DNA from 2 places in the Teredinibacter purpureus genome. Region 2 is predicted to be linked to the other one. Evidence: riboswitches for the same ligand, from Rfam matches in the RefSeq annotation. Region 2 holds a riboswitch; the other holds the start of a gene.

Region 1 (16,272 bases), 540 kb from region 2:
CTTCTAGCTCTTCTAGTAGTTCTAGCAGTAGCTCTTCCTCAAGTTCTTCTAGCTCCTCAAGTTCAAGTAGCATTGCGGGTTGTGATGGTTATGCAACTCGTTATTGGGATTGCTGTAAAGCACACTGTAGCTGGTCTGGAAATGTACCTGATGGTGCTGAGCCTTTAGGTGCTTGTGGTGTGAATGATCAGCCCATTGGTGACATTAACGCGGGCAGTGCTTGTGATGGCGGTAACGCTCATATGTGTCAGGGTCTATCGCCATGGGCTGTGAGCAATACGTTGTCTTATGGTTATGCGGCAACGTCTAGCGGTGACGTGTGCGGTCGTTGTTTCGAAATCCAATTTACGGGTAGCTCACACAACGGTGGCAATGATCCGGGTTCTGCGGCATTAAGCGGCAAGCGTATGATTGTTCAGGCAACTAATATTGGTTCCGATGTGGCGGGCGGTCAGTTTGACATACTCGTACCTGGCGGCGGCGTTGGTCAATTTAATGCGTGTTCTTCTCAGTGGGGCGTATCAAACGACGAGCTAGGCGCGCAATACGGCGGTTTCCTCGCGGCTTGTAAAGATGAGCTGGGTTATAACGCTAGCTTGTCACAGTATAAAAGCTGCTTGTCTCAGCGTTGCGACAATGTGTTTGGCTCACGTGGCCTGACGGATCTACAACAAGGTTGTCAGTGGTATGTTGACTGGTTTGAAGCGGCCGATAACCCCAGCTTGAAATATCGTGAAGTGGCTTGTCCATCGGCGATAACTTCTCGTTCAGGTGTTGACCGTGGTTTTCTAAACGACGTGAGTAACTCTTGTAACTAAACATTTGTCGTAAGACTGAATGGTTAGACCTCTACTGAGCCCCTTTTGGGGCTCAGTTTCGTTAACGGGTACAATACGTTAGAATGCGCGCTCTCCTGAGGGGTGACTGTGGTTTTATAGCGATAGTCTGAGATGGGATCTTCCCAAACCCTATGAACCTGATCCGGTTAGTACCGGCGTAGGAATAGGAATCTCGCGTAGGCGAGCGTTCACTTCGGCCAACTATTGGCTTGTATACCATTCCCTGCCAAAGCACTACTCCGGCTCTCCTATTTTTGTCTATAGAAGGCCTGATATGTTCTCCAAGTTCCAACCATTAGCCACCCTTTCTTCCTTGCTCGTGCTGTCCCTCAGTGGTGTAGCGCTGGGTCAAAACACCGAAGAGGTTGTAGAAGAGGTGTTGATCACCGGTGAAATCCGGTCGACCCGTCCGCTAGAGCTTGCTAACAGCGTTTCGGTAATTGATGAAACCGTTATTAAAGCGCGTAATGCGAAAAATCTAGAAGATTTGTTAAATATCGCACCAAACGTCAACTACTCCACAGGTGCCTCTCGCGGCCGCTATATTCAGATTCGGGGTATTGGCGAGCGCAGCCAATTTGTTGCACCCATTAATCCATCGGTAGGCGTTATTGTTGACGGGATAGATTTTACCGGTTTGGCAACAGGTGTAACCGCGTTGGATACCGCTCAAGTTGAAGTTTTTCGAGGCCCACAGGGAACACTCTACGGCGCCAATGCACTTGCTGGCATGATCAATGTCGTGGGTAACCGCCCAGAAGAGACCACCGCAGGGGCAATAGCGGCCGGCGCTGGCAGTCATGGAACATTTGATGTGAGTGGCATGTTTACCACGCCCTTGAGCGAAAACGCTGGGTGGAGAGTGGCAGTCCAAAAAAATGTCAGTAATGGCTATATTCAAAATGATTTCTTAAACCGGGACGACACCAACAACCTCGACGAGTTAAGCCTACGTAATCATCTTAGTTTCCAGGTGTTAGAAACGTTGAGCGTAGATCTGACGAGTTACTATATCGATGTCGACAATGGCTATGATGCGTTTAGTTTGGACAACAACCGTACAACCTTCTCAGACGAACCGGGCCATGACCGCCAAACTACCGTTGCCCATGCCCTTAGCGCAGGCTACGAAGGTTTAAGCTTTGCCGACGTGAATGCGGTAGTGAGTTATGCTTCTTCAGACGTTGAGTATGGCTACGATGAAGATTGGGCCAACCTCAACCTGTGTACCGATTTTCCAACGTGTATCTATGGTTCTTATTCTTCTGCCGATAACTATGAGCGTGACAACAGTAATCGCTCGGTTGATGTACGCTTTGTATCAAAAGCCACGCAAGGGCCGTTGAAATGGGCCGTGGGTGTCTATGATAGAAATCAGCAAGTGGATTTATTGCGTACTTATTTCGGAGACTACTCGAGCCGATACACTACAGACAGCACCGCAATCTACGGACAGGTCGACTATCAGTTATCCGACGTGTTGACGCTTATCGGTGGATTACGCAACGAAGTTTTCGATGCGAACTTTAACGATAGCGAAGCCGTAGCGTTTAAACCAAGCGATAATTTTTGGGGTGGGAAGCTCGCACTTGAAGCAAAAGTTGCTGAATCTACATTAGTGTATGGATTAGTGTCACGTGGTTACAAAGCGGGCGGCTTTAACGCCGATCCACTGTTGGACGATGATTTGCGTCTATTTGAGCCCGAATCTATGGTGAACTACGAAGTAGGTGTGAAAGGCAACTGGTTAGATAACACGCTAACGGCTCAGCTCGCAGGTTTCTACCAAGAGCGTACCGATATTCAAGCGAAGCAATCGAGGGCCTATCCTATTGAAGGCGAAGCCTATGTAGACTTTGTAGAGTATCTCTCGAATGCTGAAGCTGGGTCGAATGCAGGTCTCGAAGCTGAGGTGAACTGGCGTGCGAACGAATCTTTGACGATATTCAGCACCGTTGGGCTATTGAATACGAATTATGACGGCTTTGAAAACCGCAGCCACGTTGACAGGAATGAAGAGACTGGTGATGGATATGATATGAGCCAGCGAGATCAGGCTCATGCGCCTAACTATCAATATTTCGTTGCTGCACAATATGATTTCTCATTGCCCATTAATGTTCGTGTCGAACTTGAAGGTAAAGACAGCTTCTATTTTTCTGAAAGCCACAATGAGAAAAGTGAACCGTATAACCTGCTGAATATTCGCCTGACATATGATCGTGACGCGGTGTCCGTATCGTTGTGGGGCAAAAACTTGACAGATGAAACCATTGAAACGCGGGGTTTCTATTTTAGCCATGCCGGTGGCAACGACCCGCGCAAAGGTTATGCGCCTGAACCTTATACGCAAAAAGGTGCTCCATTAACTTATGGTGTAAGCGCAAGCTATCGCTTCTAGCCTGTACAAGGGGCCGCTTCTAACAACAGAGGCGGCCAATTAAAGTCAGCTAAAAGGTACCAAAATGAAATTAAGCGTAGAACTTACCCTCTATCCTCTCCAAAATGATTACCTTCCTATCATTGTCGAAACCATCGAAAAACTGAATACATACGAAGGTGTTGATGTTAACACCGTACCCACGGCAACCATTCTCGCGGGTGAATACAGCGCGGTTATGTTCGCTATCAATGATGTAATTGCGTGGAGTTTTAACCGCTATGGGAAATGCGTTTTTGTCGCGAAATTCTTGCCGGGCTATGAGGCGCTATAAATGTTAGAGCTTTTTCAGCAAGGCTTCAGCGGCTTAATGCAACAATCGGGATGGGAATTGATCGCCGTAGCATTAGCAATTGCCTATTTAGTACTTGTGATACGTGAGAGCCGTTGGTGCTGGCCGTGTGCTTTCTTTAGCACTGCAATTTTTAGTTGGGTCTTTTTTGATGTGTCGCTGGTAATGGAATCGCTACTAAATGTTTATTATATGGTTATGGCGGTGTATGGTTACTGGTGTTGGCAAAAACACAATGGGGCGGCTAAAGAGAAGCAAGCAAACTTGTCGATAAGTTTCTTGTCATTTTCACAACATCTTTACGCGATAACATTAATTGCCGTATTAACGTTGGTTAGCGGCTATTTTTTGAGCGAACATACGCAGGCTGCGTGGCCCTATCTCGATTCATTTACAACTTGGGGTGCTGTTGTTACCACGTACATGGTTGCACGCAAAATTTTTGAAAACTGGCTATACTGGCTCGTCATTGATTCCGTTGCTTTGTATCTATATTGGGATCGAGAGCTTTATGCCACCGCATTATTAATGATGCTGTATTTAGTGTTAGTTGTGGTGGGAATTTATACTTGGTCTCGACAAATACGAAGACCGCCGATAGATGAGAGTGCGCTAGCATGACGCAAATGGCAGTAGTAATGCAGACACGCGTGAATGCAGCGTTGAACACCTGGCAATCCTGGCCATTGAATCTAAGGCAAGCCCCTCGTTTAGTTAAAGTGTTAGATAGTGGTGGCACTAATCGTAGCTATCTCATTGAAGCAAAACACGATAAATATAGCCCAGAACATCGCGCATCGTTTAGCCCGAATCAACGCCGTTTATTTTGTTTGCGCGTTAACACTGAACAATCCCAAGCGCTAGGAATCAATCGCAATCGCGAGCTGGATATTCTCCACGTTTTGCAATCGTCAAACCTTGTTCCCAAGCTTCTTCATTTTGATAGGGCGTTAGATTTCTCGTTGTTTGAATATGCAGAAGGTAGAACTTGGTCACGTCATGACCTTACACGTTTAAGCCAGCGAGAACGGCTTTTTTCGGCAATAGAACAGTTTCAACGTGTCTCGGTTAATATCTCGCGTTTTAATTATTTGGCGCATATTAACGGTTATATCGAAGAGCTCGATAAGCGCCAAACTTCACTTTCAGAGGCGAAGCGCTCAGAGCTTAATCATTATTTAACCGAGCTGGATGATTTTATGCGTACCAGCTGGCAGCCGGTGCTGTGCCACCATGACCTCATCCCAGAAAATATTATTGAGACGGACAACGGCCTAGTGTTGCTCGACTGGGAATACGCTGGCTTGGGTCATCCAGAATTCGATCGTCGCTATGTGAAGCAATGTTTAGCGGGTGGGTTGGAGTGGTCCGTTGAAGGTCTTCATAAAGGCGATACAGTAGACAAATTAATTTATTGGTTGGTGGTACTGTGGCAGGCACTTAATTAGCATACCGGCCTAGCTGAAGCCGGTACGAAAATTAAATTACAGTGGCCACCGAAACTGGGTTACATTTGTGATTGCAGGTAATTTTGTAGGCCAATTCTATCAATTAAGCCAAGTTGCTGTTCTAGCCAATAAGCGTGGTCACGCTCGGTATCATCTAAGAGTATTTCTAATATTTCGCGTGTAACGTAATCTTTTTCAGTTTCGCATAATTTAATGGCGTTTTTTAATCCGTTCGCTACCGCATACTCCACGTTCAAATCACTTTGCAGCATTGAAGGTACATCACTTCCAATGCTTAAGCCGTCCCGTGTCACCATATCGGGCACACCTTCTAAAAACAAAATACGCTCAATTAACTTTTTAGCGTGCCCTTTTTCATCTTCAAATTCATGAGCGATACGTTCATGTAATTTCGTAAGGCCCCAGTCTGCATACATTTCGGAATGAACAAAATATTGATCCATTGCGGCCAATTCGAAGGCGAGTAGACCGTTGAGCGTACTGATGATGGTTGTGTTGCCTTTCATGCTATTCGCCTTCTGATAATTGTGATTGCAGATAATTCTGAATACCGGTCGTACTCACAAGATGTTGTTGTGTTTCTATCCAGTCTAAATACGTTTCTTCGCTTTCTAATAATTCATCGAGCATCGAGCGACTAACGTAATCTTGCTCTTGTTCACAGGTGGCAATGGCCGCCTTTAATTGCGCGATAGCGTGTTGTTGAAAACTTAAATCGCAGCCAAGCATCTCTTCTGTATGCTCACCTATTTGCAGAGGGTTTAATTTTTGTAAATTGGGCAAACCGTCAAGCATTAAAATACGTTCGATCAATTCGTCGGCTTGCTTCATGTCTTTTATCGACTTTTTGAAGCTCACGTGATTGAGATTCTCGAAACCCCAGTTCTTGTACATACGAGCGTGTAAAAAGTAATGATTAATGGAAGTAAGTTCGGTTGCCAACACGTCGTTTAGCGTACTAATAATGAGTGGGCTTGATTGCATGCGCAGTGCCTCCGGTGTAGGTGAAAGGCTCGTGATTGGATGCCCCTCTTCCTTATGCTGTTTTAAGATTGCATAAGTGTAATCGATAATGGGAAAAAAGAAAAATATCTTTAATTTTCAATAAGATAGCAATGAGAACGATTGTGATTAGCTTACTTAATTTGAACTCGATCAATTATGCTTACTTGGAATGACAGCGTGCTTTTTCGGTAGCTTAAAGCCTATGTAGATGCGTGATGAGAGAAAATCTGTAAAGCGAAAGAGTGTTAGTGCGCAAAGCGTATCGAAATGATGCTCTCGACGATGGGGGTTTTATGGCGGGCGTACTGTGAAGGGCCAGAAAAAAAGCGAGAAACCCTAGTCGGTTCTCGCTATCAAGGCCTTGCTTTACTTGGGGGTAGTCAATAACAAAACTAAACGCCTAGAACGCAAGCTTCGCGGAAAACTGAAGACGGTTCATGCTGCCGTCTGCACCGGATTCCAGCTCTCGGTTGGCCAAAGCGACTTCACCGCCAAAGGATAGATTCTTGACGGGGCTATAAAAAAGATTTACCCGTAGGCTATCGGTAGCATGGGTAACGCCTGTGCCTGTAAGGCGTGTGTCGTTGTCAATGGAGATAGCCGAATAAGTGATATTACTGCGCCATTGGGCGTTCCATGGGTGCCGGTAGGCGAGATAATAAGCCGTTGAATCTATCGCGGTTAAGTCACCATTGGATTCCATCACCGCACCGTTAGCAACATTAAGCCCTATATAGCGCCCCATGCCGGAACCGGTATTAAAACCAAAACGAATATCATCATCACCGATGGCGTATTTGCCCGAAAAGCTAAAGCCGAGAGAGCTGGCGTTGCTGTCATCGGCCCCATTGTTGTATGACAATTGGCGCATGAGGGCGGCTGCGGTGATTGAAAGGCCGTCTGCGCTATAGTTATACCGCGCAACAACATCCGGTAAAGGGTTCTGATCGGTTACAATGCGTGTTCCGCCGCCATTAGGCGTCACTGTTGTTTCGGGGTTTTCGACTGAAAACTGAAAATTGCCACTGGTATAGCGGATTTGGGGTTGTCGAACAAAAATCCCAAAATCAGTATTGCCAATAAAGTCGACCGTTTCTGGAAGCGCGCCTACATTCTGAAAGGTTGACCATGTTTGGCCAAACAACCATTTGTCGTAGGTTAGAAAGGCATGCCGTAATCGTGGCGTATAGGAGTTGGACACGCGCTCGTTACCGTTTGGCGTTGCTTGAAAATCCATTTCGATAAATGTTTTTAACGTGTGGCCATCGAGTTTGGTGGTGGTGCCAATATTAAAACGCGTTTGTTTTGTATGAAAATCTAATGTGCTATTTGCACTGTTTCCGCCTACAGGCGTGAGTGATGGCACATAAAAATCTCGGCCCAAATTACCAGCACCAAGTGAGCCATCGCTGTAACTGCTGGCGATAGCATCCAATTTTATATAGCCACCGATTTTAATCGTGGTGTTATCAATGGTCGCTAATTCGAGTGCTTGCGCTAAAGACGATGAGAATAAGGACGCAGCGGCAATACTTGCAGCCAAAGCGGTTTTATTGATGGCTTTCATTGATGAACTCTCCGTTATAATTTGAGAGAGAGAGTCGATCTATTTTGTTAACGGAACAATTAGCCATTAGTCTATGTTCTACCAAAGTCGAAAAGTTGCTGATTGACACGCCACAATCCGTGAGGGGTTCTTAGCCCAAGGTCTAATTGCAGAAAAGTTTGATAAGGCTTAAATTTTCTAACAGGAAAACTGCACCGGATGTGCTTAGGAGAATAATAAATAAATGTATCATTTTCATGTGGCTGATGATCACCCACTTTTTCGTAATGCTATTCTCGGGGTTATACAACGACACTACCCTGATGCAGCGGTGAGTCAATCGGTTAATTTAGACAGCACGATTCAAGAGCTGGAAAAAAATGACGATATTGATTTGTTGCTCCTCGATTTGCACATGCCGGGTAGTACCGATTTATTTGGTTTAATAATGGTGCGTGAAAAATTTCCGAGCATACCTGTGTCAATAATTTCTGCCGTTGAAGAAGTGGGCACCATTAGCCGGGCTATGGGGCATGGCGCGAGTGGTTATATTCCCAAATCCTGTTCGCCGCAAATGATTCAACAAGCAATACAAGCCATTATGGCGGGCGATCGCTGGGTGCCTGAAGAATTTAAAGGTAGTCTCTCGCCGGTTGATGTAGAAGAAAAAGATTTAGCCGCTAAAATTGCTACGCTTACTCCCCAGCAATATCGCGTGTTGGCGTATATGCGCGAAGGTTGGTTGAATAAACAAATAGGGTTTGAAATGGGGGTTACAGAAGCGACCGTAAAAGCCCACATTACCGCAATTTTTCGCAAGCTAGGCATTTCTAATCGAACGCAGGCGGTTATTATGATGAAAAATTTCTAGATGCTATGGGCATGCGCAACATAAGCGTATAACCTTTTTACGAACGAAAAGAAAAAATAGATCTAAACATTCGATCGAATGGATTGAATCCTTTAATGAATTGCCTTTTTAGTCATCCTTAAAAAATCTCTCTACGTAAACCCAATCACATTCACATGGTTACACGTACTTAATACGTAGAGAGAGGAAGAAGACTATGGTCACTCCATTTAAATCCTTAGCGGTATTCACACTCACTATCGGCTTGGCTGCCTGTGGAGGAGACGATAACGGTTCTCCTAGTTCAACTCCCACGGCGGTTCCAACCCCCACTCCTGAAGCTACCACCATTGTTGATGTTGCCGTTGAGAACGGTGGTTTTACGACTCTGGTCGCGGCACTCCAGGCAACACAATTAGATGTTGTACTGGATGACCCGAATGGAACGTTTACGGTATTTGCGCCCACAGATGCAGCTTTCGCATTGCTCGGCGAGGACACCATTAATAGCTTGCTTGCAGACACCGAAACCTTATCCGATATTTTGTTATATCACGTCATTAGCGGAGCAGCAGTAGACGCGACCGCGGCGGTTGCCAGCGCAGGGATGACGGTTGAAATGGCCAACACCGATAGTGTGGGTTTGTCGTTAAGCGGCGAATCACTACTGATCAATACAGCGACGGTAATTCTGACCGACATTGAAGCCGATAACGGCGTTATTCACGTGATTGATGCGGTGCTATTACCGCCGGCAGACAATACAGAGCCGAGTTCCAATATCGTCGAAACGGCAATAGCGGCGGGCAGCTTTACCACGTTGGTTACTGCGTTACAGGCTGCGGGTCTAGACGGCACGTTGGCTGATGAGTCCACCAGCTTTACCGTATTCGCGCCCACAGATGCCGCGTTTGACGTGTTAGGTACCGATAACATTGCGGCCTTATTGGGTGACCCCGATGCACTAGAAGCTGTATTGTTACAGCATGTGGTTGCCGGCGCAGCAGTGAACTCCATAGCGGCTTATGCGGCCAACGGCACCGCGGTAGAAACGGCGAGCGGCGCGACTATAGCGGTAGCGATTACAGGTGGAGCGCTTATGGTCGGTGGTGCGCACGTTACTATGGCCGATATCTACACGAGCAACGGCATTATTCACGTTATAGACGCCGTCATAATCGGTGACGTTCCATTACCTTAAACAGCGCTTATAGCCCAAAAAAACCCGCTCTTAGTTAGCGGGTTTTTTTGTTTGATGATTAAGGTCGTAGAAGCGTTGTGAGCGGTTGTTGTGAGCGGGGATGGCTACAGTTTTTGTCGATAGCGTTCGAGCAGTGCGCGAAGTTTATTGGGTTTAATGGGTTTGCGTAAAAAATCGTAACCCGAGGTTTCTACTCCTCGCGCCAGCATATCGTCGGGCGCCGCTGACACAATACATACCGGAATGGGGCCCCACACATTGCGTAGTGCGTTGGCTAATGCTATACCGTCCATGCCCTTCCCTAGCTGGTAATCCATAAGCATTACATCTGGCGCAGGGTTTTCTTGTGCGTAAACAATAGCTGCCGTGGTGCTAATGGCACTACGCATAGCACAACCCCAATTGTCCATTAGTGTACTGAGTGCATGAATATTATTGTCGTCATCGTCCACGTAAAAAATGGACAGGCCTTCTAAGCCCGAGGTAATACCCTGAGTATAGAATACCGGTGAAACCGTCATGTCGCGCGCGCGCAGAGGTACAGAAACAGAAAATAAACTGCCATGCTTGGGTGTGGACTCAACATAAAGCGAATGTTTTAGCAGTAGTGCAAAGCGTTGCGCTATGCCAAGCCCTAATCCCGCGCCCTCTATTTGAGAATCGACCCGGTAAAAATCATCGAAAATACGTTGGCGATGGGCTTCGGAAATACCCGGCCCATTATCGTAAATACACACCTCTATAGTATCGCCTCGCCGTTTGCACCCGAGTAGTATTTTACCCGATGCGGTATATTTGACGGCGTTAGATAAAAAATTCTGCAAAATTCGACGCAAATATTTCGGGTCGGATTCTGTCCATAAATGGGTGCTCAGCCACCTAAATGTTACACCGTCACGTACTTGCACACGAAATTCGTTGGCCAATGGTTCTATTATTTCGCGCAGAGCAAAGATGCGGGTTTGAGGCTTTAATGCACCTTTGTCTAATCGAGAAATCTCGAGCAAATTAGAAATAATAAATTCAGCAGAGCCAATAGCGTTATGAATATGCTGAAGGTTTTCCATAAGCGCGTTATCTTGCCCTGGCCGTTCAAGTAGCGCACTGGCATAGAGATTGGCGGCGTTCAGTGGTTGTAAAATATCGTGGCTAGCAATGGCAAGAAACTGTGTTTTGTTCGCACTTGCCGATTCAGCTGCGAATTTTGCGTCTATTAACTCCGCCTCTGTTTGTTCTCGCTTGAGTATTTCATCGCGCAGTGATTGATTTATTTTTTCAATTTGCTCAGTACGTTCTTGTACGCGATGCTCAAGATTTAAGTTGGCTTTTTCAAGTTCATTTTGCGCATCGATAAATTCGCTAATGTCGTCGTAGGTCGTCACGTAGCCACCTTTTGGCAGCGGGCGACCTTTAATTTCAATAACTCCTTGGTTGTGATTGCGCACCACGCGGTAGGGGTTGCCGGCGAGTAAATGTCGAAGCCGGGTTTGTACGTGTTGCTCCACGGAACCTGAGCCTAACATGCCGCGTGCAGCGTTTAAACGAACAAGGTCGGCGACGGGTCGACCTACCGTTAACATGCCCTCGGGGTAGTTAAACATTTGTTCGTAGCGGCGGTTCCACGCCACCATTTTTAAATCTGCATTTACAACGCTGATGGCCGACGAAATACTTTCGAACGAAGCGAAGAGCATGTTTTGGTTAAACTGCAGAGTGCGGGTTGTCTCCTCAAAAATATTCACTACATCGGCAACACCTAAGCTATCGCCACTGCTTAAACTTACCAACATTGCACGAGTAGAGGCCACGCCGATAACGCCCGCGAGCGCTTGTTCCGCATTGGCGAGTAATTCTGCACTTACCGTTAGGTTTTCTTCTTCGTGCTCGCTCTCGAGTAGGCGCCTTCCGGCCGATTCGCCTAAAAATTGATAGAGCAACGCCGTAAGATCTTCGCGATTAATATGCAAGTTTTGTACGGCAGAATCTTGTTTAACTTTTTCTCTATGAATAAATGCGCCTGCCTGAATGCGGTCGGCAAGGCGAATGCGGTCGAGGCGTGAACCCCATATGAGTGCGGCAATATTGGACAGTAGGCTAAGCACTACGCCTTGCGTATAAGGGTCTTCAAAATGAATGCCGAACAGCGCTTGTGGCCGTAAAAAATCGAGGCCGAATAACCCTTCAGTTATAATATACGCAGAAATGAAATCCGCGTTCGCCAGCAGTGGCAGCATTAGCGTATAAAACCAAATAGTGGTGCCGGTAATTAATCCTGCAAATACGCCAATGGCGTTGCTGCGCTGCCAGTACAAGCCAAAAATCATCGCGGGGGCAAGTTGTACGACCAAGGCAAAGGCTATCAAGCCTATTTCGGTAAGTGCTGCATTTTCAGCCAAGCTGTGTTGGTAGAGCCATGCTAAGCCAATAATCGCCGCTACCGTTATGCGACGCGTACTTTTGAGCGAGCGGGAATAGTCGTTTACAGGGCCGCGTTTTCGTTGTGCTTTTATTAGCAGCGGCAAAATAACATCGTTGCTTAACATTTGGCTTAGGCTGAGAGTTGCGACAATAATCATGGCCGTTGCGGCAGAAAATCCGCCGATAAACCCCAGTAACCCTAACGCTTTATTGTTGTGCAAAAAGGGCAACGCCAGAACATAAGTGTCGCTGTTAACGTTCGTATTGGCGAGGAGTTGATTGCCCACCCAAGCAATGGCGAACACGGCAGCAGCGATAGCAATCATATAGAGCGTAACGCCTTTTCGTGCAAAGCGCAGATGGCGATCACTTAAGCATTCTACAAAGGTCACCTGAAACATACGGGGCAAGCAGAGAATAGAGCAGGCTGATACGAGTGTAAGAACCCAAAATGATGGCGTAAATGTCGATTCAGTAAATACGACGTTCGCGTCGTTGTTGATTTGTGATGGATCAAAACCATCGGACAACACTAACGAAAACACCGCAATAGCACACAGAGCGATCAACTTAACAACGGACTCGAAGGCAATAGCCACCATAATACCCGCATGATAACTGGACACATCCAAACGATTAGCCCCGAATACCAGCGTAAATAACACCATGCTAGCGGCCGCAATTAGCGTGATGTCTTCGCTGGCGAAAGCGGTGGTATTCACGCTAACGATAATTGCATCTGTCACGGCCTTTAGCTGTAGCGCTATATAGGGCACGGTTGCAACCAAGACGAGCAAGGTAACCACAACCGCCACGGATTGGCGTTTGCCGTAACGTGAAGATAAAAAATCAGCAATTGAGTGGATGTGTTCTTGTCGGCAAATACTCGCAATACGCTGTAATAAAGGAAAGCCGAAGGTGAATAATAAAATCGGCCCCAGCAGTATGGGAAGGTAATACCAGCCACGCGAGGCTGCGGTGCCCACTAGCCCGTAAAAAGTCCACGATGTACAGTAAACGCCAATTGCAAGGGTGTACACCAAAGGGTGTCGAAACCAACCTGTGTGGCTGAATCGGCGCCTATCGGCGAGGCGGGCCACCCAAAATAAGATGGCGAGATAGCTCGCTAGCGCAATAAGTAAAATAATGGGTGACACGGTTTAGGTCCTGTAGGGCGAAAGGTAAGTCTACTTTGCATACACTACCTCATGCCACTGCCCAAAATAAAATTAGACTAAAGTAGGGCTGCGACTGTTTATAACTCCTGTTACTCTCTCGCTGGGACAATATTCTCGGAGAACGACATGGCAGATAATAATACAGAAATGAGAAAAGCCTATTGGCAAGCCAACCTTAAATTGATGGTTATCTTGTTAGTAATATGGTTCACAATTTCCTACCTGGCAGGCATTGTTTTTGTCGACCAGCTCAATGCAATACGTCTCGGCGGCTACAAGCTGGGGTTTTGGTTTGCTCAACAAGGGTCAATGTATGGTTTTGTAGCCATCGTTTTCTTCTATTCACACCGCATGGCGGCACTTGACCGTAAATACGGCGTAAACGACTAAGGAGAGAACCATGGAATTACAAACACTAACCTTTATCATCGTAGGTATAACCTTCGCTGTTTATATAGGAATCGCCTTCTGGGCTCGAGCGGGTACTACGAGTGAATTCTACGTTGCCGGTGGCGGTATTCACCCGGTGGCCAACGGCATGGCGACTGCCGCCGATTGGATGTCTGCAGCCTCCTTTATTTCGATGGCAGGCCTTATTGCCTTTTTCGGCTACGGCGGTAGCGTATTTTTAATGGGCTGGACCGGCGGTTATGTACTGCTTGCGATGCTTTTAGCGCCCTATTTACGCAAATATGGCAAATTTACCGTACCCGAATTTATTGGCGATCGCTTTTACTCGAAAGCTGCGCGTATTGTTGCGGTAGTGTGTCTGATTGTTGCGTCGGTAACCTACGTAATTGGTCAAATGAAAGGCGTTGGCGTTGCATTTTCGCGTTTCCTAGAGGTGAGTTACGACGTTGGTCTATTAGTGGGTATGACGATTGTATTTATCTACGCCGTTATGGGCGGTATGAAAGGCATTACCTATACGCAAATAGCACAGTATTGCGTTTTGATCTTCGCCTACACCATTCCGGCTATTTTCATTTCGTTACAGCTAACCGGTAACCCCATTCCACAAATTGGCTTAGGCAGTACGCTATTGGGCACCGATACTTTCTTGCTCGACAGGCTTGACCAAGTGGTGACGGAGCTGGGCTTTGCTGAATACACCACCTCCAAACGGCTGAGCGGTTTGAATACGTTCGTCTATACCCTATCGCTTATGATCGGTACGGCGGGCTTGCCTCATGTGATTATCCGCTTTTTCACCGTGTCTAAAGTGAGTGATGCACGTAAATCTGCGGGCTGGGCTTTAGTGTTTATTACCATCCTCTATACTACTGCTCCCGCTGTTGCGGCAATGGCGCGTCTTAACCTGCATCAGACTATTGAACCTGCTCAAGGTCAAAATTTGATGTACGAAGAGCGGCCAGCATGGTTTAAGAATTGGGAAAAAACCGGCTTACTCGCGTTCGAAGATAAAAACGGTGATGGCCGAATTTCATATACCGCAGACAAAGCCACGAACGAAATGGTGAAAGTCGATCGCGATATTATGGTGTTGGCGAATCCTGAAATTGCACGCTTACCGAATTGGGTGATTGCGTTAGTGGCGGCCGGTGGTTTGGCGGCGGCACTTTCTACAGCGGCTGGCCTGCTGTTGGCAATTGCGTCAGCGATATCACACGATTTATTGAAAGGCGTATTTCGGCCTGACATTAATGAGAAGCAAGAGCTTCTCGCCAGCCGAATCGCAATGGCCGGTGCTATTGGTGTAGCGGGTTACCTTGGCTTTAATCCACCCGATTTCGCTGCTGGAACGGTGGCACTAGCCTTTGGGCTTGCGGCGTCGTCTATATTTCCAGCGCTTATGATGGGTATCTTTAGTAAGCGCATTAATAAGGAAGGGGCGATTAGCGGCATGATTGCGGGTATAACCGTTACGTTGCTGTATGTATTCCAGCATAAAGGCGTAATGTTTATTGCGAGTACTTCGTTCTTGGGCGATATGCCAGCGAATTGGTTCTTCGGTATTGAGCCAAATGCTTTTGGCGCAGTCGGCGCATTGGTTAACTTTATTATTGCTTTTGCTGTTTCACGGGTAACCGCTGAGCCGCCTGAGCATATTCAGCATCTCGTTGAGGATATTCGAATCCCTGCGGGTGCCGGAGAAGTGACCGGGCATTGATTCTACGGTTTACACTTAAGTGAGTACCTAAAAACACAGGGAGCATTTGTTCTCTGTGTTTTTTCGGTTTTGAGAGAGGTGTTTTCGTAGCATAATAAAGTGAGGAATCGTTTTTGGCTGATGGAAACGCTTGGAAAGGTCCAAACGCCGTGATGCAATATCCGTTCAACGTACAATAAAATGCAAAAAGAGAATTCGCATGCTAAAACATTTCACTAACAAGCATATGATTATTGCGATGCTTATAGCACCGATTTTAGCGGTAATAGCGTATTTAGCTGTCGATAATCATGTTTCAGAAAAACCTCAAGCGGCAACGTCGGGCAGTACGTATAAGTTGGCTGCAAAATCTAATTGCCGTTACCAAAGCGGTGCGTGTACCTTAAAAAATGTCGACCTTGAAATTACGCTTACGGCTGAGCGGGCGAGTGCAAGCGTGATTAATCTTAGCTTGGACAGTAGCCGCCCGTTGACGAGCGCGCACATTGCCGAATTCGACGGGCAAACCGAAATTCAGCCACAACCAATGGCAACCGTTAATGATAGTACGGCCTGGCATGCCAATATTACGGTAGCAGACCCTGCGATTAGCCAGCTTAGGCTAGTCGTGCATATTGACGATGTCTATTTTTATGCGGAAGTACCCGCACTATTTGTGGACTATAAAACTAGTTTTTCACGCGAAAATTTTGCTAACGAATAATAATTAAAGGTGCTCAAAATCATTACATAAAATCTGTAATAAAATAAGAGCGCAGAACACAATAAGAGTAACGAGCAATGGTCAGTGAAACGAGTGATGTGCAAAGCTTCCTCTCGCGACAAGCGCTCTTCGGTCATTTAAGCGAAGCGGCACTCGAATCTGTTTGTGATAGTAGCTACACCGCCTTTAATAAATCGGGC
Region 2 (16,272 bases):
ATGGGCGATGGCCGTGGGGCGAAGCCCAGAGCGCACGTAGGCAATGGCTTGTGTAATGGCATCCTCTAATGGAAAGTTCAGTGCGAGCCCTGCGGCAATGGCTGCAGCCAAGGTGCAGCCTGTTCCATGTGTATTGAGGCTACTAATTTTCGGGTGATGCCAGATTAAATTGCGGTCGTTTTTAACATCATAAAATTGATCCAGTAGATGAGTGCCATTATGTTCTTCGCCGGTGAGTAGAATCGCGTTGACGGCATGTTGTGCGAGAGCCGCTAACCCACCGAGCGACTCAAGTTCGCCCGAGTTCGGCGTGATGAGTGTGCATAAAGGCAATAGCGGTGATAAATCGACGGGATCGCACGTTAAGGAATCGTGGTTTGAGGCGATTTGTACGGGATCAATAATGAGTGGCAGTGAATATTGTGGTAACCGATGTTGTCTTAACCGATGTTGTATTAACCATTGAGCGAGAGCCTGCACTTGCGCTTGGGTTGCGATTAAGCCAATTTTGATACAGCAGGGCAAAGAGTCTTCGGCCAGAGTATCGAGTTGCGCAATTAATTCATTCGCTGACACGGCATAAACACCACTTACGCGTTTTGTGTTTTGGGCCGTGACGGCTGTAATAATCGTGCAACAGGCTACACCTAAATCGTTCGCTGTTAACAGGTCGGCTTGCACCCCTGCACCTGCGCGCGAATCACTGCCGCCAATGGCCCAAATGACGGGCGCTTTAGCTGTGCTTGATAACGTTTTACTCATTACTTGCGAGCTCTGTATAAAGGTGAGAACCCGATTCACGAAACTCTTCAGCTTTTTTGTTCATGGCTTCGTCATGCAGAACTTTTTCACGGATGTCTTGCGAAATTTTCATGGAGCAAAATTTGGGGCCGCACATTGAACAAAAATGGGCTTTTTTTGCCTGTGGTTGTGGCAAGGTGGCGTCGTGAAAGGCGCGCGCGGTGTCGGGGTCAATGGCCAAATTAAACTGATCGTCCCAACGAAACTCGAATCGAGCTGCACTTAACGCGTTATCGCGTAAGTGCGCGCTCTGCAAACCTTTGGCTAAATCGGCCGCATGTGCCGCAATACGGTATGCAATTAAACCTTGCTTAACATCTTCTTTTTCGGGAAGCCCTAAATGCTCTTTGGGCGTGACATAGCAGAGCATTGCGCAACCGAGCGAGGCAATAATGGCCGCGCCTATGCCTGAAGAATAATGGTCGTAACCAGGAGAAATATCGGTTACCAAGGGGCCTAGCGTATAGAAGGGCGCGCCGTGACAATGGGCAAGTTGTTCATCCATGTTTTCTTGAATTTTGTCTAGCGGTACATGGCCGGGGCCTTCAATCATAACTTGTACATCGTATTCCCAGGCAATCTTCGTAAGCGCGCCTAAGGTGCGAAGCTCTGCAAACTGCGCTTCGTCGTTAGCATCTGCAATACAACCTGGGCGCAGCCCATCGCCGAGTGAAAGGGCTACATCGTAGTCCGCACAAATTTCGCAAATGTCTCTAAAGTGTGTGTAAAGGAAATTTTGTTGATGGTATGTCATGCACCAGCTTGCCATTAGCGAGCCACCACGAGAGACAATACCGGTAATACGTTGAGCCGTTAACGGTACGTGTTCAAGCAACAGTCCCGCATGAATTGTAAAATAATCAACGCCCTGTTCCGCTTGCGCAATTAAAGTCTCGCGAAACACATTCCAATTTAAGGCTTCTACTTTACCGTCGACCTTTTCGAGTGCTTCGTATAGGGGCACGGTGCCAATAGGTACGGGAGAGTTCCGTAAAATTGTTTCGCGGGTAAGATAAATATCCTTACCAGTGGATAAATCCATGACGGTATCAGCGCCCCATTTTAATGACCACACGAGCTTTTCGAGTTCATCTTTAATGTCTGATTTAATGGCCGAGTTGCCAATGTTTGAATTTATTTTTACGCGAAAATGACGGCCAATAATCATTGGCTCCGTCTCGGGGTGGTTAATATTACAGGGGATAATCGCGCGGCCCTCGGCGACTTCTTGCCGGACAAATTCGGGGGTGATGCTATCGCCTTTCAGGCCCAGATTTTCGCGACAAGCGATGTATTCCATTTCGGGTGTAACAATACCCGCACGTGCATAGTGCAATTGGGTTAGCTGTTTGTCGGGTTTTTTTATACGTGATTTTCGCGAAAAACCGTGCGGCATAATGGGCAGGTTTCTATCTGAAGTAATAGTGTTGTCATCTGCAGCAGGAGTGGTTTGACAATGTTCTCTCGCCACAATCCAATCGGTTCTCCGGCGATCAATGCCAGCCTCAGGATCAATTTCGTGACGTAAAAATGGCCCAGAAGTATCATACAGAGGCACCTCTCCTTGCTCTGTTACGACACAGCGTTGTGCTACGGAAAAATTATGGGGATGACTGTTAACATCCATAGGTATAGAGCCGGTAAAGGCAATTTTTTCTAAGCGAGACATAAGCGGTCCATCATCAAGAGTGATAATTAACCGAAGTGATAAAGGTGAGTACGAACAAGAAAAGAAATAGCTGGTGAGAGAACAAAAAAGTATTGGTTTAAAACCAATGACAACGGTCGTAACGGGTTAACAATAACCATTAGCGGGGTAGCGGTATCAACCTTTTTTTGGCTGAGTAAGCGTGAACTCGCGGGTCGTTATTGTAAGCCTACTTAGGCGTGTTAGACGAAACAGTTGCGGTATTCTTGTTCCCTTCGCAGGCATTATCCTGATCAGGTAGTACGGATCTCGTTAGTAACGATCTCAGCCTTACGGCACTCCGACAAGTCAATTTGCAGCGGAGTATACGGCAGAGAATTTTTAAGAGCAATTCATCCAGCGCCAAAATACGACTGAGAGCGTCCTTAACTTGGACGGCTATTGTGCTGAAACGCAATACGAGCAGGAGAGCAGAGTCGAGATGGAAGGGTGAAATAGAAAGGGCGCTAGCCGTGGCACTTTTTCATTTTCTTGGCACTGCCACACCAGCAAGGGTCATTTCGCCCAAGTTTGATCGGTTCTAGAATATCGCCGGAAAAATACCACCAACGATTCTGATCAAAGCAAAATTGTGACTTTTCGTGCAACTGATGGGGTACCGCAAGCGTCGGTTTTTCATCGCCTCTTGGATGGAAAAAAGCGACGAATTCAACGCTGCCGTTGGTCGCCTGTGGCGTGGGGGAGTTGATGATTTTCAAGCTGAGCCATTGCGTACTAGCGGCGGTGCTTGCCAAGGTCTTGCTATCGTCGGGTGAGCGCTGGCTTGGGTGCAGCGTGGCGACTAGATAAGGAAAGTTGCCTAAATAGAAGGCGCAGTAACGCGAGCGCATTAATGTGACGGGCGTGCACTGGCTTGGCTGGTTCTCCGCTGTGTGCAGGCGTGCGCAGCACTCTGAGTAAGGGCTGCCAGAGCAGCAGGGGCAAGGGTCATGTTTATTCATAGTCCGCATTCTAACGGATTCAGCCTAATCGGGGGTTTTTCTGTTAAAAGTGGTGCTAAAATCACCTTTCACTTCACAACGCCAACTGATGTTCCCTATGTTTGCTCACGACCTTGAAAAAGAAAAAGCTTATCAAATCTCGCGCTTCGACCGAGATCACTTACTCGGCAACGCTTCACCTCACCCCATAGAGCTCGATGGCGAAACATGGGCAACGGTAGAACACTACTTTCAAGCGCAAATGGTAGCCAATGAAACTGTTATGGCGAAAATAAAACAGGCCCCTAGCGCTGAAGAGGCCTATAAAATAGGCACCTCGTGGTTCCGGCGAAAACGTAAGGATTGGAAACAAATACGCCGCGTGATGATGACGCGGGCTTTGTATACCAAAGCACAAATGTACCCAGATGTTAAAGCAGCGCTCTTAAAAACTGGTGATGAATTAATTATAGAAACGTCTGCTTATGATCATTACTGGGGTATTGGTCGTGATCAGCGCGGTGATAATATGCTGGGCAAAACATGGATGGATGTACGACGAAAATTGCTCGAAAACATAACCGTTAACGCGTCCTAAATAGACCGTTGTTGAGCGCTACTGTACACAGAATTAAACCTGTACAGAACTCGTTTTTTTAACAACAATCCAGAAAAAGCGAATAATACACGATACGAGGAAGACCCTTGGCGAAAAGTAAAACGGCCTTTGTTTGCGATGATTGCGGCGCAGACTTCAGTAAGTGGCAAGGACAATGCACTGAGTGCGGAGCATGGAATAGCCTAAAAGAAGTGCGCTTAAGTAGCAGCACAAAAACAGCGAGTGCTGGTAACGGGCGTTCCGGGTTTGCGGGTGAACTACAATCAAAAGTGACGGCGTTGTCCGATATCGATTTAGCGGAGTTGCCCCGTTTTACATCCGGCATGGGCGAATTTGATCGTGTACTCGGCGGCGGTTTTATACCCGGCTCTGTAGTGTTGATAGGGGGGCACCCAGGTGCCGGTAAATCGACTGTTCTATTGCAAACGCTTTGTGGCTTGGCACAAACTCACGAAGCGCTCTATGTAACGGGCGAAGAGTCTTTGCAGCAGGTTGCGATGCGCGCAAAACGTTTGGAATTGCCCACGGATAAATTAAAAATGTTATCGGCAACGGATGTTGACGTTATTGTTCATGCGGCGGGTGTTGTGCAGCCAAAGATAATGGTGGTTGATTCCATTCAAGTGATGCACCAAGTGGAAATTTCTTCTGCACCTGGAGGTGTTTCTCAGGTGCGTGAATGTGCCGCACAATTAACGCGGTTTGCAAAACAAAGCGGTACCGTTTTGATTTTAGTAGGACACGTTACAAAGGATGGCTCATTGGCGGGGCCTAAAGTATTGGAGCACATTATTGATTGTTCCATTATGCTCGAAGGCTCTCACGATTCTCGTTATCGTACCTTACGTGGAACTAAAAACCGTTTTGGTGCAGTAAATGAGTTGGGCGTATTTGCCATGACGGAGCAAGGCCTGAAGGAAGTGACAAACCCCTCGGCAATATTTCTACAGCGTGCAGATGAAATTGCCTCAGGTTCGCTCGTAATGGTGGTGTGGGAAGGTACGCGCCCACTACTCGTAGAAATTCAAGCGTTGGTCGACGACTCTAGTTTGGGTAACCCTCGGCGCGTTGCCGTAGGCCTCGATCAAAATCGTTTAGCGATGTTGCTGGCGGTTATGCATCGCCATGGTGGCGTTATGGTTGGCGATCAAGATGTCTTTGTGAATGTGGTCGGTGGGGTAAAGATTGTCGAAACAAGTGCAGATCTAGCACTGCTATTAGCGTTGGTATCAAGTTTTCGTGACCGGCCTCTCTCGCGTGAACTTGTTGTATTTGGCGAAGTCGGTTTGTCTGGCGAGATTAGACCGGTACCCAGCGGCCAAGAGCGCATTCGTGAAGCGGCAAAGCACGGGTTTAAAAAAGCGATTGTGCCCTACGGTAATCTACCGCGAGAACCCGTAAAAGGCATGGAAGTTATTGCTGTTAAAAAGTTAAGTGAAGCGTTAGAGGCGATTTAAGTTGCGCCATCGTTGGCATGTCTATTGGCTTTTCGTGTGACAAATATCATATTAATGTTCGTCGCCACTCTAATGTTTCCAATTGAACGTTTCCAGTTGAATAAAGGCCGGCTAATTAATGTGTTAAATAGCGTGTAGTTAAAAGTGATATTAGACGTGAGAATAGCATTATAGAATGCCACGATAAATTATTAACGTGTGCGCCATTTACGGACGTAAACGGCAAGGGTTTGTCGCGCTACAGGCTGGAATAGTAGGATAAAACGGTGCTATGGTTGCGTGCACACGAAACCAGTGGGTTTCGTTATAAATCCAATTATAATAATTAGCCTTGGTACTCTTATGAAAACATTAAGATCCGCCGTATTGTCGGCGCGCATGGGATGTGTTGTTGCCTGTTTAAGTTTAATCACCGCGTGTGGGGGCGGTGGTAGTGATGACAACGACATGAGCAGCTCATCCTCTAGCTCCTCCTCTTCCAGTTCCTCTTCCGTGAGCAGCTCATCCTCTAGTTCGGAAAGCTCCTCAAGCTCCTCTAGTGCCGCGAATAGCTTTACCTTTGGCGCCGATGTTGTGGCCGGCAAGGCAACCTTTGAAGCAGAATGTTCCGCTTGTCATGGTATGGCCGGAGAAGGTGGCTCTGGGCCCGCGTACAACTTTAGCGATGGTCTAGGTGAAACCAATGATACCGACATTACGTTGTCAGATTTTATTGATGCGAATATGCCTAAAACAGACGCCTCTCTTTGCGTAGGCGATTGTGCTGTAAACGTTGCGGCCTATATTAATAGTTGGGACGCCGGCTTCGCCGTTGAAGGTTTAGATACTTGCGCGGCGGGTACCGAAAATAGCAGCACCTCAACGGTTTTATTTGAAGACCAAGGCGATAACACCGTTAACGCACTTAGTGGCTGGAGCCACATTGGGAATACCAGCGAATTCGATGGTCTTGCGATGGACCCAACGAATACGCTTTACAACTTTCCGGGTGTAACCGCAGCCGATGATAGCTGTGCCGGTGCCGATACGCACCGTACTATTCTCGTTAAGAAAATTGCCGATTGGGATAAACAGCACAGTAACGGAATCGAGCCGTCTTTAGCCAATAGTAATAAGGCCTTCTCAGATGTGGATAGCATAGTATTGGAGTTAAAGGTTAACAGTGAGTACACCGTTTTGCCGTCTCGAGCAGAGCTTGTGGAACTTTACGGCAGTATCTTAAGCAGTGAACAAATAGATCAACTTGATTCTATAAAGGCGGCATTTGCTGTATCTATTATAGGTAACCGTCCATCCGGCGGGGATGCAGATGCTCAAGCCGAGCGGTTTATTGAAATTGATCCTATTAATTTCGATACGTGGTTACGCGTGACTATTCCATTTGAAGAAATGAATTTTTTCACGCTATCTAGCTATTCCAAAAATGCTTCAGATTTGGCTACGCTAGCGAGTGAGTCTATTGAAGTATTACAAATTAATCCTGAAACATTGGGTAATCGTCGGTCTGCATCGGATCTAGGAACGTTTGGTGCCGTTGTCAGAAACTGGTCGAATACGCTTCCTGATGGAACGATTGAATCGTTCAAGGAAATGGATATTACCGTGAGAAAAATCGAGGTTGTTTGGAAATAATATTTTCAACGCAGCAACCTAAAAGAGGCTCCCATTGTGGAGCCTCTTTTTTTTGTACTGAGAATAGTGGGCTGTAGTATAAATATACCGTTCTGTTCGGGCTACGACTATTGCGCGTTTGGTTGTTTAAGGGCATACCAATCGATATGACGGGTGCTCACCATTAATACGGTTAACATTGAGAATAGCATAAGCGTACCCATGAGCAAGGCAAAATCTTCGAGCTGAATAATGACGAGCAAAACTGCGTACAAAACGCCAAGTGAAATAGAAAAACGAATACTTAAACGATAACTTTTCATTACCTTCGCGAGATAAACCATGAGTAACGTTAGGCAGCTAAAGCTTGATAGTAGGTAGGATATAAAAAAAGAAAGATGTTCTGATAGTGAAATAAGCAACAAATAAAAGATAGCCAACGAGAGCCCCATAAAAACATACTGAACGGGATGAATAGGTACGCGTTTAATAACTTCAAACATAAAGAGAGCGGTAAACGATACGGCAATAAATAAAATGCCATACTTAATGGCGCGGTCTGATTGTAAATAGATATCGACAGCTTGGTAAAAATTAGTACCAAAGGCGAGCGCGGTAAAGGCTTTACAGTGTCGAGAGGCACAGTGTTGCAAGGTTTGTTCGATGTTGCTGCTAAAGGTATTCACTCGCCATTCGGCGCTAAAGCCATCGGCCGAAACAGTATGGTCAACCGGCAAAAAAGCCCCTATAAACTCTGGGTGAGGCCAATTTGACTGCACCCTAATACGGGTATCCAAGCTAGCGGGAATCACTTGAAGAGATGACATGCCGCGTAATTCAAAGGCAATCGTAAGCGGTAAACGGTTGTTGCGGGCCACTGTTTCCAGCGAGGCGAGTGTTATCTCGGCAGAAAAACCAGACGATAAGGCCGGCAAGCCGGAACCGGGTGTTACCGGTATGTCTAGATCACGCCACTGCAGTGTTGGCGTATTACTAAAACCGCGGGCATCACTGGTATGTACGGCAATATAAGGTGTGGCATGGCGAATAAAACCATCTGTTTGGCCTAACGTATTCAGCTGTACAGCAATGTGTTCCTGTTCTATAAAACCTTTTATTGCGATATGGGTGTTATATACGGGCGCTGCATACACCCCTTTTGTTCGCATGGTAGTGAGTACTTCAGCGCGAACCTCCGCAAAATCAAGCGGGATAAAACGGTATTGCCGAACAGTCGTTGTAGTGTTTTTGTCGCCAGTTTTAACGTCGTACGGCATAACGAGAATAGGGGTCGATAGCTGCTGCGCGGCGGTCCAGCTTCTGGCGATGCTTTCTTCTGCTTGGCTTTGAAAGCTTTCTCTTTCGCTGATTTTTCCCGAAATCATAGAGAGGGGAATGAGTAAAAGAATCGCAATAAACAGAATAAGGCCTGCCTTAAAGGCCAGCCGACGTTGAAAGGAATTAGTTGATGGCACAGGGTGTCTCCTAAAGGGATTTTAACATCACTATAAGAGAGGATTAGGGCAGTGATAGGGCGCAAAAGTGTGCAATTGTGGTAATACCATAAGGCACAAGAAAGGCGTTTAATCGTGTAATGGTAGGTTAGCGCTTTCCAAAAATTGGTGTAGACGAACGTTGTCTTCATCGGTGCAAGGGTGGCATTCCAACCCAATGAAATGGGCTTTAATATGAGCAATACGCCCTTGTAAATTCGCCGAACTATTATTGGCAAGATCGATAGTTAGCGTAATATTGTCATCAATTGCAATCTCTTCTTCATCAAGTACTGCGATAAGGGCACCTGAGTCAGAGAGGTTAATAACATAGGCTTCACAGGAGATGTTTGAGGAAATCAATAAGCAATGGCCTCGGTACCTCACTCGCTCATGTGTGCGACGTTCAAATTCTTCTTTGCTGTGGTGCATAAAAGTGTCTGTCGTATCGAATGTTAAGATTCTGCCAGTAATTCCGTTAGTACCCGCCCTGCGGCATTGCCGTCCTCCAAATTTAATTCAATGAGACGGCGTAAATGGGCGATGCTGTCAATATCGATGCTTTCGCAGCGAAATCCGAGCACCTCGCTACTACTATGCGCCAAGGTCACACGCATCTCAATGCATGCGTCATCGGCGAGCGCAATGGTGGCGGTAATCGGTAGGGCAACGTCAATTTCGTAATGCTCTGGCGTATTCACCAGCAAACCATTTAGCGAAATATCGATGAGAGAGGCCGTGCAGGGCCGCTCAGCTTGATTCAAACGAACCTGCGTGTTGAAGTCGACCCGAGAATAGCGTCTTCGCTCGGCGGATTGAGGCATGAGTGGGCTCCAGAAAGGCGGGTTATTTCCTAATTGTAGACTTTGGATAGAAAGCTGCACAACAAGATGGCAAGCCCCTTCTGTGGCCAATAATAAAAAGTCAGGGCGTTAACCAATAGCGGGCTCAATAACGCAATGCAGGGGCCGGAAACCATGCAATATTGTGCCAATAGTGTTTTGAGTTACGTTCAATCAGTTTAGTGGTCGGTTTAAAGGGTTATAGGCACTTGCACGTTTGAAAATGTAACGGCTCACAGCGTGTAAACTAGGTTGTAACCATTGTTTTCGGCTAATGGCTATAGAGGACGAGCTGTCGCAAAAAACAACTCGTTTTTATCGCAATAATTAAACGCTCGTAAAATGGATTGTTCTATAAAATAGAGCGTTGTTGCCAATAGGTTAGAGTCAACAGTAAGGTATTAACATTAGGGAGAAATGATGGACGACAATATTTATCAATCACCAGAAAGTGAATTAATAGAAAATGAAGAGCACCATTTTGCGGGTTTTTGGATTCGGGTTGGCGCATCTATCATCGACTCTATTTTTATGATTCTAATAACGTTTCCTTTTCTTTCGTTAATCTATGGGGCAGATTACTGGATGTCTGAAATGTTCGTAATGGGAATATGGGATTTTTTAATATCGTATGTTTTTCCGATGATTGCTGTGATCTTATTTTGGCTTTATAAATCGGCAACTCCGGGGAAAATGATAGTGGGTATTGAAGTTATAAGCCTTGGGTACACGCGAAAACTATCAATAGGGCAGTCAGTGGGGCGTTATTTTGCCTATTTCCCCTCTATGATAGTGCTCTTTTTGGGGTTTATTTGGGTCGCCTTTGATAAGCGTAAGCAAGGCTGGCATGACAAACTGTCAAATACCGCGGTTGTTCGAAAGCGAGTATAAAACTAGCCTTACTAGATATAAGATGCTCGCTGGATAGAAATATCTGAATATTCAATAGCTGACGCGAATTTTATTTGATAAACCCTAGAGGGCGACTATTTATTGCCGAACAGTAGGCGCTAAATCAGCGTAATATAGCGGAGGGCTACTGTTGACGCCGATTTGGGATTAGCAAGCGCTTTATTTTAGGCAAGTAAAGTAATGCGCCGCTTATTGGCTTAAATCGAAATATATGCATTCGATGAGGCCTTAGATTAGTTTGTTCCAATAACAAAGTGGTTAATGTGCTATCTTGCAAAGCTTATCTTTTTTCACCTCCCACCCCGATAAGCAGACTTTCTTGTCTGTCGATTTTGTGATTTCAATTCTGTCTAATTGTACCTACGTCATGACACCGACTCTTGATCCAGCTTGGATCTAATCTATTGGAAATCAAAAATGAAAATCGAAATAATCACGTCTAAAAACGCCGAATTAAAAGAAACAGGATTTGGTTCAGTTCTTGCGTGTAATGATGTATTGGCTTCTGTAGAGCTTTTAGGGCATACGGTTCAGGTTACCGAATGTGGTTCTATGGAAGACTTGAGTAATGTTGTCCGACGAAACCCCGATATGGTTATTCTCGGGGCCAAGTATATGCCCGTAGCTGCGGGAGACGATGTATGGTTTTCTGAGTATTTTGAACAGAATCATATTATTTTCTCAGGCTCTACCCGTGAAACGTTAAAATATGACTCCGATAAAGTCTTGGCAAAAGTACACCTTGCGAGCCTTGGTGTAAAAACCGCCAAGTTTTTCACAGCAATACCGGGTGAATATAAAGTTGAGAAAGAGTTGCCGTTTCAATTCCCTTTATTCTTAAAGCCAACAGATGCCGCTAATGGTAACGGTATTGACGACCAATCTTTTGTTGAAAACTTTCAGGAATTCGAGGCCAAAGTTCTCTCGTTGTATACTCTTTACCAGCAGCCTATATTGGCAGAGGAATATTTGGGTGGCCGAGAGTTCACCGTTGCGGTGATTAAAGGCGATAACGACAAAATGAGTGTGTCGGCCATTGAGCTAATCCCGCCAGTCTCGTCAGGAACGTTGAGAATTTTGGGCGCAGCGGTGAAGCTGAACGATAGCGAAGAGCTAAAAGAAATCTTAGTTGCTGATATTGGTTCTGTTATGGATATTGCCGCCTTGTCGTTCAACGGTTTAGGCGCGCGAGGTTTTGCGCGAATAGATGTGAAGACGGACAATGAGGGCGTATGTTATTTTATGGAGGCGAACCTTGTTCCTGGAATGAACCGTGGTACGAGTTATTTTCCTCGAGCGTGCGGCATCGCGAATAAGATGCAGTACGACGACGTTATTGGGCTTATGCTTGACGAGTCGTTTGAGCGAGTTGTAGCCCGGCAGGCGAGTGTGTTGCCTGTACACATTACAGCCGGGTCGCCCGTTGGCGTGGCGACTTTCTAGCAATTCAATTCCGTTTGCCATTATGTTTAGGGTAATTTGCTAAACATAATGCGCTGTCAATACTTTCCCTGCGCGCAAAACAACAATACGATTCCATATTAGGTCTCTATTTGGCCAAACATGTTGCTGCGTGACAGAACGATTTTCCGCATCACCCGGATTTTTTAAGACCTTGCTGTTTTTGATAATGCTGTTGACGTTATCTATGCGTTGAGTAAACATTACGCTATATATTTTTCCAGTGCTGCAATGGAGTATCCATCATCGATGACAGTGTTCGGTACCTGGAGGGTTTCTCGGGGAGTGGCCTGCTATGCGACGCATTACATAATCAAAATGAAACGGGTTATAGACGTGTATGTAATTGGACGCAGGTAGCAGATAATTTCGATTGATACCTTCTCACATTTTCTTGACCACTGAATAACGCTTAGTTACCTACCTTGCTAGAGATGCTATGAAAAATTTATCTTATAAACCCTATTTAGCCCATACACGCTACATCGATAGTGAGCACCCTTCGATAAAGGCCCAAGCAACGTTTCTCGCGAATGGAGCGTCCAATCGAGAGGTTATCGCGCAGCGTTGTTTTGAGTTTGTTCGTGATCAAATTGAGCATAGTTTAGATTACAAACGTAACCCTGTTACGTGTATCGCATCTGACGTTCTAAAATACCGAACAGGCTACTGCTATGCAAAAAGCCATCTTTTGGCCGCGCTTTTGCGAGCCAATAATATTCCCGCGGGATTATGTTATCAGCGCCTAACGATAACCGATGTACCACCTTTTTGTCTTCACGGTTTAAACGCAGTCTATTTAGAGAATGTGGGTTGGTATCGCATCGACCCAAGGGGTAATAAAAAAGGGGTATCGGCTGCTTTCTGCCCGCCCAACGAAAAATTGGCTTTTCCGATAGTTACGGCGGGCGAGATGGATTTCGCTGGCATCCTGTGCGAGCCGTTACCTATAGTGATTGACGCGCTAAGCAGCTACGCGACCTATGACGATGTTCTGCAAAATCTTCCCGATATTGAGTTGGCTTATGCCAATGAATGGACTGTCTCGGCGCTGAATCATCGCCCATAAACTCAAGTAACACCATAGTGTTTCTTTGTTACTGTGAGTGAACCCGTACCGGTTAGTAAGCCTATTATCGACTAATAGCTTTTACGCTATACCTACCTCCAATGGTAATTGCCATTCGATAGTACAATACGTTTTCCGGAAAGTAAGGTAAGTTTTGTAGGTTAACGCAAACGTGCTTATTGACCGTAAAAATCAGTGGGCTAGCAAGGTTCTCCGTAAGGTAAGCTATTTTAAGTGTTTATTTATTAAGCATACCTTTTCCAGACCATTTCAGGCCGCCTAAGGCCTCCATTTCGCCTGACGTTATGACTCTTTTGAAATCGATTTTCTGGTGTATTGTTTCGAGGGTTGGCTTATACCAAGGGAAATATTTGTACATGTTTTTTGTTACTGTATTGCCATCAATAAAGTAGGATTTTAGAGCGGAATTTTCGCTAGAGCCTAAACGGTAATTTACCGTGTAATCGCCACTGGTAAAGCCTTTTACTTTGTTTGCGATTAACCATCGGCATAGGGCTTTGTCGGGATCACAGCTTTCAGTTGAATACCCTTTCCTATGCCAAATAGGTGCAGCTTCAACAGCCACTTCTCGGCGTAAAAAATAACAGTTAGTGTCGATCATGCTTTGACCATTGCACCATGCGCCCCAAAACCCCAGGCTTTCGCAATTATCTTCACATATTGGGGTGCCGTTCCAGTCAACAATTCGCCTGAGTGCGTAGGCCCAGTCGAGGTCATGTTGAAGGCAAAGCTTGACGAGCGTTTGAATGTGCGACGGGTCAAACCAATTGTCTTCGTCTAAGTAGGCAATGTAGTCGGTATTTACAAGGTAGGGTGTAGCGCCGTAGATTCGGTGGCCAAAGTACTGATGAGAACCGGTTGAGTGGGGTAACACGATAAAGTCTACGTGCGCTACCCATTCCTCTAAAGCGTTTTGCACAGACTTTAAATGATTGTTACCGTCAACAACAATTGTATGTCGTACATTGCCGTAGGTTTGTGCCGCTACGCTTTCAACGCACTTTCGCACGTGTTGATTGCCGATAGTAGGGGTGATAACCGTAACGGATGGGCCTATGGTGTTGTCTACATGTTTTTTCACTGCAGGCTAGCTCGTAATCAGTGTGGCTTGTGAAGAGGGGCAGTCCTGTTCCGAGGGAGCATTGTGTATATCTTTTTTAAAGCTTGATACATCAAGCTCTTTTACCGACTCCATGTATCGGAGTACTTGCTCATTGCTATAATTTAAATTATTGAAATGAAAATAGTGTAACTGACTTGTAAATTCCTTTGTATCGAGCAGTGCGGACGCTTCCTCATTGGTATACCGATAAGACATTATGTCGTTGACGATCTTTGATAAGGCGTCAGGCAGTGCTTGTGCTTGGGCATACATCATATGAAAGTGGCCGCTAAAAGTGCCCCATGTATTGTTTGCGTGTACACGATAAATATACAAATTGGGGCTTACTACGGGATAAATACCATGGGATTTTACGAGTTCGTTGAGGAAAAAGGTATCTTCACCCACACCGCACGAAGGATAGGAAAGCCCATCAGAGATAAGGTCGCGACGGCAAACAATAGAACCTTCCCATAGTCTAAACATCGAAAAATACGCTTTGGACGTGGCTTCGTCGAAGAGAATCCAGTTAGTCAGCGTGCAGGCTTTTTGGCCGGAGCTTACGATTGCATTCATTTGAATAGTGAGGCGATCGTTGTGATACCAGTCGTCGTCATCCCACTGACAAAAATATTCACCCGTCGACTGCTGTATAGCAATATTTCTAAGTTCGCCAAGGTTAAAGTTTTCGTGTTCAGCAATTTCAATTCCGCGTATCCCGTACTGATCTAGCACCGTTTTAGTGGCAATATCACTTTTTTCGTAAACGACAATAAGTTCTTTGTTTCTCCACGATTGAGATAAAAAACATTGTATTGCACCACTAAGAAAAGTAGGTCTATTTTTTGTAACACATAAGCACGATATTAGTGGTTGCATTGGGAGGCTCTTGTTGTAAATCGTTTCTGTCTCATTTCATAAAAGCTTTTAATTGTCACGCAATACAGCGACCATTATCCGTTTTGGTGAACGTGTTGAGTTATCTCGGACAGGCAAGATAGGTAACGATCAATTATGGGTTTCTTGAGTAGCGGCGATAACAGCGCGTCTTGCTGTATCGTTGCAAACGCATCAAGCGCAGTGCAAGCACGGTCGTTACAGTAGATATTAAAGTGAGAATCTAATCGAATAGTGTGGTCTTTAGTGTTGAAAACGCAGAAGGCTTCGAGGTCTTCTGAGCCTTTAAAGGCCCAACGAACAAAAGATTCCATCTCCTCGATAAGTGCGCCACCTTGTTCATGTTGGTTAGACCATACAATATCTTTTAACGTGGTAAGAATGCTGTCTCGATATAATACCGGCCATAAGAGCACCCTCCGCAGAACCGCTAGCTGCTGGAAGGCGATGTAAGAACGAGATTGGCCAAGGTTGCTTTGGTTGTAGCAGTCAAGTAGCGCCATAGCCAGCGGGGAATCGGTGACATCGCTATGTTGGCAGGGCATGATACCAAGTACTTGGCTAACCGACATAACAGCCGCTACGATTGGGTCATTTTCAATGAGTTCTGAAGGGCTCGCATGCAGGCGTTCCTTCGAAATTGACAGCAGTGTGAGTGTTTCATTAATAAGTGTGCAAGCGTACGGGGTGAACTGCTCGTCGGTGTAGAACGCCGCTGCGTCGAACCCCCAAAACTCCAAACAAAAATGACCGCGGGCTTCAATATAGTGCTTGTTGTAGATTGAGCTGAATATTGATGGGTCTACCATGCGTTGAATATGCTTCCCGAATTCCCAGCAAAAATTTTCACTAATATTGAGTACGAATTCCGCCTCGGTAGAAAAGGAGGGGATGACGTTATGGCCCCCGATGGCGTAGTTGTGGTAACCGCCTACCGTGGTAGCACAGGCGAGGTCTAGCCATCGCCCGTCCATTGAATAATTTGAGTACGAAAGAGAGCCGTGCATAAGACCGAATACACGCGCATAGGCGAATTGTCTTGCCGTTATTTTTAAAAATTCGGCAAATTTGAATAAAGCATTGTCGGGGCCGCCGGCATTCGCAATAAACTCTGCATGCACCCTAGCAATTTGGTCAGCTTGGTTAGCGTCAACAGAGTGTTCGCAAAGCGGCTCAAAAAAAGTAGCGTACATGAAATGAGCGGGGCGTAGCACAGCTTCACGAACTAGAATGCACCCTGTATCGAGCACGTCTTTCCCGTCAGTAAAATCCGAGAGATGTCCTGAATGCGCATCTTTTCTTCCCGTGCCGATTACCGCATGTATAGGGACTGCCCCGTGGGGTAATAGTTGATTAAGT

The links. Region 2 has a riboswitch for thiamine pyrophosphate ahead of thiC (phosphomethylpyrimidine synthase ThiC). Riboswitches for the same ligand answer to the same signal wherever they lie in the genome.
Region 1: it holds a riboswitch for thiamine pyrophosphate, as region 2 does, so the genes downstream of both, H5647_RS03110 (TonB-dependent receptor) here and thiC (phosphomethylpyrimidine synthase ThiC) in region 2, are expected to answer to the same signal.

The regions. Positions count from the first base shown of each region.
Region 1 is NZ_CP060092.1:741,696-757,967, reverse strand. Features, by position in the region: gene H5647_RS03115 (cellulose binding domain-containing protein) at 1-818, shown strand, start outside; TPP riboswitch at 907-1,020, shown strand; gene H5647_RS03110 (TonB-dependent receptor) at 1,114-3,240, shown strand; gene H5647_RS03105 (YkoF family thiamine/hydroxymethylpyrimidine-binding protein) at 3,305-3,553, shown strand; gene pnuC (nicotinamide riboside transporter PnuC) at 3,554-4,192, shown strand; gene H5647_RS03095 (phosphotransferase) at 4,189-5,019, shown strand; gene bfr (bacterioferritin) at 5,079-5,546, opposite strand; gene bfr (bacterioferritin) at 5,548-6,024, opposite strand; gene H5647_RS03080 (DcaP family trimeric outer membrane transporter) at 6,446-7,612, opposite strand; gene H5647_RS03075 (LuxR C-terminal-related transcriptional regulator) at 7,836-8,462, shown strand; gene H5647_RS03070 (fasciclin domain-containing protein) at 8,659-9,642, shown strand; gene H5647_RS03065 (hybrid sensor histidine kinase/response regulator) at 9,747-13,217, opposite strand; gene H5647_RS03060 (DUF4212 domain-containing protein) at 13,365-13,628, shown strand; gene H5647_RS03055 (sodium:solute symporter family protein) at 13,639-15,369, shown strand; gene H5647_RS03050 (hypothetical protein) at 15,569-16,072, shown strand; gene H5647_RS03045 (DUF294 nucleotidyltransferase-like domain-containing protein) at 16,150-16,272, shown strand, end outside.
Region 2 is NZ_CP060092.1:1,283,781-1,300,052, forward strand. Features, by position in the region: gene thiE (thiamine phosphate synthase) at 1-762, opposite strand, end outside; gene thiC (phosphomethylpyrimidine synthase ThiC) at 755-2,470, opposite strand; TPP riboswitch at 2,703-2,802, opposite strand; gene H5647_RS05720 (YchJ family protein) at 2,956-3,450, opposite strand; gene H5647_RS05725 (NADAR family protein) at 3,548-4,027, shown strand; gene radA (DNA repair protein RadA) at 4,135-5,505, shown strand; gene H5647_RS05735 (c-type cytochrome) at 5,848-7,137, shown strand; gene creD (cell envelope integrity protein CreD) at 7,245-8,591, opposite strand; gene H5647_RS05745 (PilZ domain-containing protein) at 8,700-9,041, opposite strand; gene H5647_RS05750 (PilZ domain-containing protein) at 9,065-9,433, opposite strand; gene H5647_RS05755 (RDD family protein) at 9,869-10,342, shown strand; gene H5647_RS05760 (D-alanine--D-alanine ligase family protein) at 10,781-11,806, shown strand; gene H5647_RS05765 (transglutaminase-like domain-containing protein) at 12,264-12,893, shown strand; gene H5647_RS05770 (glycosyltransferase family 2 protein) at 13,132-13,995, opposite strand; gene H5647_RS05775 (glycosyltransferase family 2 protein) at 14,002-14,895, opposite strand; gene H5647_RS05780 (hypothetical protein) at 14,970-16,272, opposite strand, start outside.